3 regions of the Phytohabitans houttuyneae genome follow, and region 3 is predicted to be linked to each of the others. Evidence: riboswitches for the same ligand, from Rfam matches in the RefSeq annotation. Region 3 holds a riboswitch; each other region holds the start of a gene.

Region 1 (3,166 bases), 630 kb from region 3:
GTTTGTGGAGGACTCGATCCTCGACGCGGTCAACCGGTACGACCTGGACGGCGTGCACTTCGACGACTTCTTCTACCCGTACCCCAAGGGGCGCGAGGACTTCAACGACGCGGCCGCGTTCAAGGCACATGGCCGGGGGATCACCAACAAGGCCGACTGGCGCCGCGACAACGTCAACCTGCTGGTGAAGGAGACGAACGAGCGGATCAAGGCGGCCAAGCCGTGGGTGAAGTTCGGCATCAGCCCGTTCGGCATCTGGCGCAACGCGTCCACCGACCCGCTCGGCTCGCCCACGCGCGGCCTGCAGAGCTACGACGCGATCTACGCCGACACGCGGCGGTGGGTGCAGGAGCGGTGGGTCGACTACATCGTGCCGCAGCTGTACTGGCACATCGGCTTCGCGATCGCCGACTACGCCAAGCTGCTGCCGTGGTGGTCGGAGCTGGTGGCCAACAGCCCCGTGCAGCTCTATGTCGGCCAGGCCGACTACCGCATCGGGCAGAAGGGCGCCTGGAGCAAGCCGGACGAGCTGGACAAGCAGCTGGCACTCAACCGCAAGTACCGGGTGACCGGCAGCATCCACTTCAGCGCGCGGCAGGTGAAGGCCGACCGCCTGGGCGCGGTATCACGCTACGCGCAGGCGCACTACGGCGAGCCCGCGCTGGTGCCGGCAATGTCACACCTGCCGGGCAAGCGGCCACCCGCGCCCGAGGTCGAGGCCGACCGCGTGGACAGCGGCGTGCGGCTCCGCTGGGACGGCGACGCGACGAGCTACGCGGTCTACCGGGTCGACGGCGAAGCGGCCCGGCTGGTGGCCACGACACGCGGCACGACCTGGGTCGACACCGCGAAGAGCGAGGGGCCGCACACGTACTGCGTCACCGGCCTCGATCGACTGTGGAACGAAGGAAACGCTAGCGAACCACGCGTTGTCGCGTAGACACGCATCGCTATCCATTACCGAACGTCGTTGCCCGCTAACGCGATTTCTACGCTTTTCCCAGGTCAGAGCGTTGCTGGAGTCCACTGTCGATCCGGTAAGCTTTCCCGCGGTTTGCCGCGTGACGGTGCCCCCACGGCGCCGGCGGCACACCGCCGCCTAATCGCCCGCACGGGCGAGTCGGGGAACCAGGTAACTGGGGTGAATCCGCACAGCGGTAGGGATCCTTCCGTCCCGAACCCGTCAGCTAACCCGGCCGGCGGCTGATGGGAGGACTGTGCATGACGGCATCCGTACGTCGCCGGCGCTGGTCGCTGGCCGTAGCCCTGGCCGCTGCGGCGGCCACGCTGCTTTCCGGGGTGGCCATCGGGCCAGGTGGGGCATCCGCCGCGCCGAAGCCCACCCCCGGCGACGAGGGCGGCACCCCGCTGCTGCGGGACGTGCTCTCCGAAACGAGCAAGGGCTACATCGACGCCCGAAACGCCGTCACCAAGTCACGTGGCCGCCAGCTTCAGCTCCAGCTTGAGCTGGAAAAGGCTCAAGAGACCATCAAGGAGATGGAGCCCGAGGTAGCGCTCGTGGCCGGCACCTCCTACCGAAACGGCCGCATCGGCCCGATGAGCCTGCTGCTCAACAGCGCCTCGCCGGACGAGTTCCTGGAGCGCGCGGCCGCGCTGGACATGCTCGCCGCCCGCGACAACGCAAAGCTCGCGAAGCTCAACGCCGCCCTCACCCAGGCCAGCCGCGCCAAGGCCGCCATCGACATCGAGGTCAAGGAAGAGCAGAAGCAGCTCACCATCATGGCCCGGCAGAAGTCCGAGGCGGAAAAGGCGCTACAACTGGTCGGCGGCAAGGCAACCGGCGGCTTCGTGAGCGCCACCTCACCCGAAGCCCGCCCGGCGCCACGCAACAGCGACGGCGGCTTCTCCTCGCAGGGCTGCACCGCCGAAGACCCGACCACCGGCCGCTGCATCACGCCCCGCACGCTGCACATGCTCAAGGAAACCCAGCGGCTGGGCTTCAAACGCTTCGTCAACTGCTTCCGTCCCGGCGGGCCGTTCGAGCACCCCAAGGGCCGCGCCTGCGACTTCTCCTCCGAGCCAAACGGCTTCGGCGGCGACGCCACCGGCGGCGACAAGCTCTACGGCAACAACCTCGCCGCCTTCTTCGTGCGCAACGCCGACCGCCTGGGCGTGATGTACGTGATCTGGTACCGCCAGTTCTGGTCCCCCGCCACCGGCTGGAAGTCGTACAGCGGCGCGGGCGGCGACCCGTCGAGCGACCACACCAACCACGTACACATATCGATGCTTTAGCGAGCTACCGCGATGTCCGCCGTGGTCCGGACCGTTGCTCCCGCGGCCTCACCCTCCGCGGTCGCCCAGCTCACCCCAGGAGCCCGCTCCGGCAAATCTTGGCAAGTTAGCGGCGAAATAACGCGCTAACTCACCAAGGTCTCGAAGCTCACACCGCCTGCACCTGATCGACAGTCACCGACCGCGACGACGGCACCGAACTCTGGGCGGACTCGCGTAATCCAGCTCGAAGATCTGCAGAAGCACAGGTAGGGAAAGATCAGACAGGTGGATCTTGCAGTCCATGCCTTACCCCGTAAGGTCGGCCACTGCGCACGGACACCGTGAGCTGGGAAGATACCGAGGGCTGTCGCCTGATGGCGGATTAGTGGTCAGTCAGGGGACATGGTCAGGGGTCGGCTGGTGGCCTATGTCCGCGATGTTCAGCAGCCCGGGCCGTTCTCGGTGAGCAGGTCAGAGTGGTGGTCCAGGACCACGGTCAGGACGGGTCGTTCGTCGAGCTTCGGCGCGGGCAACGCCCGCGTGATCGGCAGCCCGCCCAGAGAACCGGGAGTGGGCACAGTGGCCGTAACCAGCCCAGCCGACCAGATCCGAGCGCTTGGCTGTCGGGCTGGGTCCACGGACCGGAGCCGAGCGGCAACTGTGCCGCGGCCAGGGTCAACAACCCGACGCGGTGGTCCACGCCAATCGTCGGTATCCACGCACTGTGCGATCGATGCGACCACGGCTCTACAACCAACCGAATACTTCGTGGGAACACGCCGGCAGACACGCCCACCAACTCCCTGATCAACAAGGAAAGGGGCGTGTGGGTGTGCTTGTCGTGCGGACCTGGCAGCGGAGGCCGGGGAAGTCGGCGAGCCCTGGCGAGCCGCCGGCCGGAGCGGTGCCCGCGGGAGCGTGCGGTCCG
Region 2 (3,166 bases), 1.3 Mb from region 3:
CGGTTGCGGTCCGCATTGCGCACCGCGCGTGAGGCGGCGGGCTTCACGCAGGATCAGGTTGCCCAGGAGATGGACTGGTCGCTGTCGAAGATCATCCGCATCGAGTCCGGGGCCGTGGGCGTGTCGCCCATCGACGCGCGCGCCCTCCTCCGGCTGTACGGGGTGACTGACAAGCCCCGCATCGACGAGCTCGTCGGCCTCGCCCGCTCCTCCCGGGCCCGCCGCTGGTGGTCGTCCTACTCCAGCGCGCTCCCCGCTCCGTACACGGCGTACATCGGGCTGGAGGCGGAGACCTCGTCGGTGCTCTGCTACACGCCCACCAAGCTGCCCGCGCTCTTCCAGACAAAGGCTTACGCGGCGAAGGCCGTCCGCCGCGGCCAGGCCGGCACCGATGAGCAGAGCCAGGTCGAGGTGCGGTTGGCCCGCCAGCGCGAGGTGCTGGGCAAGGAGGATCCGCCGCATATCACCGCCGTGATCGACGAGGCGGTGGTGCAACGCATCGCCAGCGACCCGCGGACCAAGCGGGAGCAGTTGGAGCGGCTGGTCTCGCTCTGCGGCGAGCCCAACATCACGATCCAGGTGCTGCCGTTCGCCGCCGGCGTCGACGGCTTCCCCAACCCGTTCGCGATCCTGGAGTTTCCCGATCCGAGCGACGACGCCGTGATGTACCTGGAAAACGGCCTCGGCGACGACGTGGTCGACCAGCCCGACCTGGTCCGGCCGTACCGGCACGAGTTTGAGCGGCTGCGCGAGATGGCGCTGAGCCCGGCCGAGACCCGGGACATGATCAAACGGATCGTGGGCGAGCTCGACTGAGCCCGCCCACGATCGGTGTGGCCCCCGGCCCCACCGCGCCCCTGGTCCGTCCGTTGACTCCGCTTTGCCGCGCGGCGGTCCGACCCGGGGACGAAGTATTCGGTTATCGGCGCATGCGCCAGATGTTCATCGAAACCAGTGGCTCGGCCAGCCCGCCGAGCCGGTAGGCCTCCTGCGCCCGGAGCAGGGCTCGGGTGACCTGCCCGTACTGCCGCTCCTCGTCGCTGCTGAACAGCAGCACCGTCATCCCGCGGAACTCACCCCAGAGCTCGAAGGCCCGCGGCCGCAGGCGGTGGCCGATCGTCGCCACGAGGAAAGGAACGAACGCCACCGCCGTGAGCGCCAGATAGGTCTGCGCACTCAGGTGGTTGAGCTCGGTGGTCATGCCGAGCGTGATCCCGATGGTGGCCAGCACGATCGCGGTCACCGTCACCGACCGCACGGTGAGCTGATGTGCCGGGCCTCGGGCCGTGTGCAGGTGGTGCAGCTCGCCTACCGGAAACCGGCGCCCGCCCACTACGAACCAGTCACGCGTCACCAGGATGCCGGGCCGCTGGTAGAGCGGGGCAGGTGGTTTCGGGGTTGTTACGTCTACCGGCGTTACGGGCTGTGCTGCTGGTGACCGCGCGGGGTAGCGAGTAGTCTGCACTTCAATGCCTCCTACGGCTCGTGAGGCGGGCTGGTGTGGTGGTTCTTGAGATCGGCACCTGGTGGCAGCCAGGTGCCGATCGTCTTTCTCGCTCCGTGCCGCTAGATCCTCAAAGCCGCTCAGCAACTTCAAGGGCCCTGATAGCCATTGTGCGAGATGCCATCTAGTCGAGGGAAGGGGTGCAATCAGCCACCTGGCAGATCGGAAGGGGTCTCCTAGCCGTACCGCGCCAGTTTCAGGCCCGCATGTCCGGTTTGTCGCCCCCTTCGCCCACCCAACGCGCACACCGACAAATCGCCCGTCACCCATATGGCCGACGAGTCCGCGTGGACGACCTAATCACTTAGAGTGACTCGGACATTCGACTTATTGGCGGGCGTGAGCCACAAGTCACCCTCTCACCACTTTCGCCCGACCGGCCTCGACGCTAGGTTGGAGCCGCTGGTCCGGTCGTCAGCCACTCCCCGGGTGGCGCCGGTCTCGTGCCGCCGAATCGCACGACGATCACACTCCGTCAGCGAGTCGGGGACCCACCTATGCACTGGGGTGAATCCGCGGCCGCCTTCGGCGGTGCGGTAGGGCGATCTTCCCGTCCGAATCCGACAGCTAACCCGGTAGGCGGCGTTGGGGAAGAAGGGTTCACCGTTTGTCTTCCGCGCGGAAGCTGCTCCGCGCCCTCGTGCTGGTCGGCCTGGGCATCGGGCTGACCGTTCCGGCCACGGCCGCGCAGGCCGAGCCGTCACCGAGCGAGCTCACGGAGCAGATCAACAAGGCGTCGACCGAGCTTGAGAAGGTCGTCGAGTCGTACAACAAGCTCAACGAGCAGCTCAAACAGACCAAGGCCGCCTCCGCCGCGCTCAGCGCGAAGATGGGCCCGCTGGAGGCACAGCTCGCCAAGGCGGACGCCGAGGTGGGTGCGATGGCCGCGGTGGCGTACCGGACGGGTCAGGCGGGCACGGCGAGCGCGCTGCTGGAAGGCAGCGGGCCACTGGCCGACCGGCTCGGCATGCTCGACCAGCTCGCCCGCGACCGCAAGCGGCAGGTTGAGGGCTTTACCGCGGCCGAGCGCCAGTACACCGAGCAGAAGGCGAAGCTCGACGCCACCCAGGCGAAGCAGACCGCGCAGCTGAAGGAGCTCGCGGCCGGTAAGAAGAAGATCGAGGCCGACCTCGACAAGCTGTACAAGATGCGCGAAGAGGCGTACGGCTCGGCCACCACGTCCAGCGGCGGTTACACCGGGACGATCCCGTCGATCTCCGGTAAGGCCGGCGTCGCGGTGCGGTTCGCGTACAACGCGATCGGCACGCCCTACGTGTGGGCGGCCGAGGGGCCGAACGGGTACGACTGCTCAGGGCTCACGCTCGCGGCGTGGCGGGCGGCTGGAAAGTCGTTGCCGCACAACGCCGCGATGCAGTGGGACGTGGTCGCGCACATCGGCCGGGGCTCGCTCCAGCCGGGCGACCTCGTCTTCTACAGCGGCCTCGGACACGTCGCCATCTACGTGGGCAGCGGCAAGGTGATCCACGCGCCACAGGCCGGCGACAGCGTCAAACTGTCCTCAGTGGACATGATGAGCCCGTACGGCTACGGCAGGGTGCGCTAAGAAATCTTCAACATCGCCGATCAAGGGCGGCGGACGGCGGGTCTTTCGCGGACGCGCTGACCGCCGCCCTTGATCGGCGCTGAAGTCCCTGATCGGCG
Region 3 (3,166 bases):
TCGGTGTCGTGGATGACGATGTACTCGATCTTCTGTTGTTGGGGTCTGTTGCCCTTGTCGTGGTTTCCGTAGTCGCCGCCGCCGAGGTCCTGGTAGGGCGCCGGGATCCACTCGCAGGAGATGTCCGTCGGGCACTCCAGGCCGTCCGGGCGGGCAAGTTTGCGCAGGCCGAGGCGGGACAGCCAGCTCCGCGCCGGCGCCACGTCGCGCGCGGCCAGCGTGACCTGCTGCCCGTCGTCGGTCACCCGCGCCACGCCGCTCCGCATCGTCGCGAAGACCTCGTCGGCGAAGGCCGCCGCGGCATCGGCACTGTCCGCGCCGCTGTAACTGGCCACCGCGCCATACCAGGCCGCGGGGTCGCTCGCGCTCCCCGCCGGTCCACCAATGCTTCTTTGGTACGAGGCCAGGAGTGCCGCCCCACCGGCGATGTTCGCCGCGGGGGTTGTGCGCAGGTCGGCCTCGGACGCACCCGTGATCGCCGCGGCACGGTCGAGCGTCTGCAGCGCTTGCGGCGCCGGGGCGGCCACGCCGCCGGAGTCGACGTTTCGGGCGGGGCGGGCGGCGTCGCCGCGCGGGTCCTCGCCGTCGTGGTCGTGGTGGTTGCCGGTGGGCAGCGACATCACGTACTCGGCGTCGGTGAGGTGCATCGGGCCGAAGCCGCCGCTGGTGCTGGGCGTGCCGGCGTTGGTGTCCCAGCGGGACTCCAGATAGGACACCGCGAGCAGCACGCTCTCCGGGACGCCGTGCTGTTCCGCGGCCGCTGCGTACTCCTGCTGTCTGGTGTCTTGCGTGGGGCTGGACGCGGGGACGGCGGCGGCCGGCATGAGGGTCGCCGCCCCGACCACCGCTGTCGTGAGGGCGATGCGCGTTGTCAGGTAGGGCATCAGAACCTCCGTTCGGGGATGGGGTCACCCTGGCTGTCGCCAGCCGTCTTCGTCAATAGATTCCGCCAGATGTAGCGCGCTCGTAAAAAAGCTTCACTCGGTCTCGCTCGCCGCTTTGTCCGCCTTGCCACGAAACTCCACAATCGAGCAATGTCACGCTTTATGCACACGACGCGCCGGTACACGCCTCGGAGTCACCGCGCTACTTCTTGTGTCCACTGTGAATTCCGCGCTAATTACCATTCACCGAGAACGTTTCGATACACGCGCCGCTACCGGCTCATATACGCACCGAGAGGGTTTTCCACAGCGCTTGCGCGGGTGATTGGGCCACTCCTACCCTTGGGGATCGTTGAGCCGGCGGTCGGCCTCCCAGCCTGGGAGACCACGGCTCAGCCCGCCGAGTCGAGAAAGAAACGAGCCGGGGACCCAAGCACTTCGGGGTGAATCCGCGAAAGCGGTAGGGCGCGCTCTCCCGCCCGAACCCGTCAGCTAACCCGGTAGGCGGCCAGGGAGAAGGAGTAACGGCTCCGGTGGCACGCTATGCCGCGCGTCGCACCGTAATCACCGCTCTTGTCGCTGTCGCGACCGTGCTCTCCACCGGCACCGTGGCACGCGCCCAGCCCACACCCGCCGAGATCGAGAAGCAGATCGACGCGGCCTGGGTCAAGCTGGAGCCGCTGGCGGAAAAGCACAACGCGACCCGGCTCGACCTCCAGGCGAAGCGCAAGAAGGCTGACGCGCTCGCCAAGAAGATCGCGCCGCTGCAGCTGCAGATCGACCTCGCCATGGCGAAGGTGGGAGAGTACGCAGCCGAGCAGTACAAGGGCGGCAACTTCTCGGCGCTCAACGCGATGTTGACGACAGGGTCGCCCTCGACCTTCACCAACCAGCTCGAGATGCTCGAAGTCTTCGCCCGCCGTTCGCAGAAGGACATTTCGGCGGTCGTCGACCTCCGCGCGCGGTACGTGGCGCAGAAGGAGCCGCTCGACCAGCTCGTCGGCCAGCTCACCGAAGAAGAGGCGCAGCTGGCGGCGAAGAAGAAGCAGATCGACGTCGAGATCGCCAAGCTCGAAAAGATGCGCCTGGACGCGTACGGGTCGGGTGGCGGCATCGGCGAGCTCCGGCCGGCTCCCTGCCCCGTGCAGTACGACGGCAGCGCCGGCACGAAGGCGGCCAAGTTTGCCTGCGCCCAGATCGGCAAGGGTTACGTCTTCGGCAACGAGGGCCCCAACACGTACGACTGCTCGGGCCTGACCATGAAGGCGTGGGCCGCCGCCGGCACAAGCCTGCCCCACAACGCGGCTCGCCAGCGCGGCCAGGTCCCGTCGGTCAGCCGGAGCAACCTCAAGGTCGGCGACCTCGTCTTCTACTACAGCGACCTGCACCACGTCGGCATCTACGTCGGTGGCGGCTACATCGTCGACGCGTCCAAACCAGGCGTGCCGATCCGGATGCGCACGATCAACGCCGCGCCCATCCACAGCTACGGCCGCCCCGGATAAAAGCGTTACCCACCCCCGTGGCCGCGCCTGCTGCGTGTTCCCCCGTCACGCACCCGCACCGGCCAGTAAAAGAGACGCCCTCCCATCCACCCGGGCTGGGAGGGCGTTCTCTTGTCCGTTCGTCCCAGCTCGTGGGTGTCGACTGCTGGGGCCTGTTCGTGATCGCCGGCGTTGGCTGGCTGCTTGGCCCCCGACGAGGCCGGTTGGGTCGTTGTCCGAGTTGGCAAACTGCAAGCTCCCGGGCGCCAATCGCGGCCTTCGCCACCCATGACGCGCTGGACGCTGAGCCCGAGCAGGCCGATGCCCTGCAACAGCAAGTTCGGGACGCACCGATCTTCACTAGGCCGGCCCGTGCAGGCTTGCTTCGCGCGGCGGTCGGCTGCTGCCTGAGGTCGGTGACTGCCAGGACCGGTTCCCCACCGCGGCTTCGCTGGCCAAAATGGCCCGCGGATCGTCGCGTGCCGCGGCGTCGGCTGCCGGACAGGAGGGTGTTGTGCGGGATCTTGTTCGTGCTGCGCACCGGTATTCAGTGGGCGTTCCTGCCCAGCAGCTTGGTTTCGGATCGGGGCCGGCCGGGGTGTGGCAACGCCTGCATGAGCTGTTGCTGGCCGAGTTGAACAGCGCCGGCAAGCTGACTGGTCGACCGTGCCGGAGCGGGCTCCAAGCACCATGTGTTCACCGAGGGCGCCGGTATATCGCTGGCCGCCGCCCTGACCGGCGGCAACCGCAATGACATCACTCAGCTGTTGCCGCTGATCGACGCGGGTGCCACCAGTA

What was found. Region 3 has a riboswitch for cyclic di-AMP ahead of Phou_RS19330 (C40 family peptidase). Riboswitches for the same ligand answer to the same signal wherever they lie in the genome.
Region 1: it holds a riboswitch for cyclic di-AMP, as region 3 does, so the genes downstream of both, Phou_RS15890 (coiled-coil domain-containing protein) here and Phou_RS19330 (C40 family peptidase) in region 3, are expected to answer to the same signal.
Region 2: it holds a riboswitch for cyclic di-AMP, as region 3 does, so the genes downstream of both, Phou_RS12660 (C40 family peptidase) here and Phou_RS19330 (C40 family peptidase) in region 3, are expected to answer to the same signal.

Annotation. Positions count from the first base shown of each region.
Region 1 is NZ_BLPF01000001.1:3,563,016-3,566,181, forward strand. It holds gene Phou_RS15885 (glycoside hydrolase family 10-like protein) at 1-940, shown strand, start outside; cyclic di-AMP (ydaO/yuaA leader) riboswitch at 1,087-1,218, shown strand; gene Phou_RS15890 (coiled-coil domain-containing protein) at 1,222-2,256, shown strand; partial or broken gene Phou_RS56045 (IS982 family transposase) at 2,659-2,862, opposite strand.
Region 2 is NZ_BLPF01000001.1:2,881,387-2,884,552, forward strand. It holds gene Phou_RS12650 (helix-turn-helix domain-containing protein) at 16-816, shown strand; gene Phou_RS12655 (DUF6232 family protein) at 920-1,354, opposite strand; cyclic di-AMP (ydaO/yuaA leader) riboswitch at 1,942-2,101, shown strand; gene Phou_RS12660 (C40 family peptidase) at 2,112-3,068, shown strand.
Region 3 is NZ_BLPF01000001.1:4,195,482-4,198,647, reverse strand. It holds gene Phou_RS19335 (N-acetylmuramoyl-L-alanine amidase) at 1-884, opposite strand, end outside; cyclic di-AMP (ydaO/yuaA leader) riboswitch at 1,273-1,405, shown strand; gene Phou_RS19330 (C40 family peptidase) at 1,418-2,389, shown strand; partial or broken gene Phou_RS52770 (transposase) at 2,749-3,166, shown strand, end outside.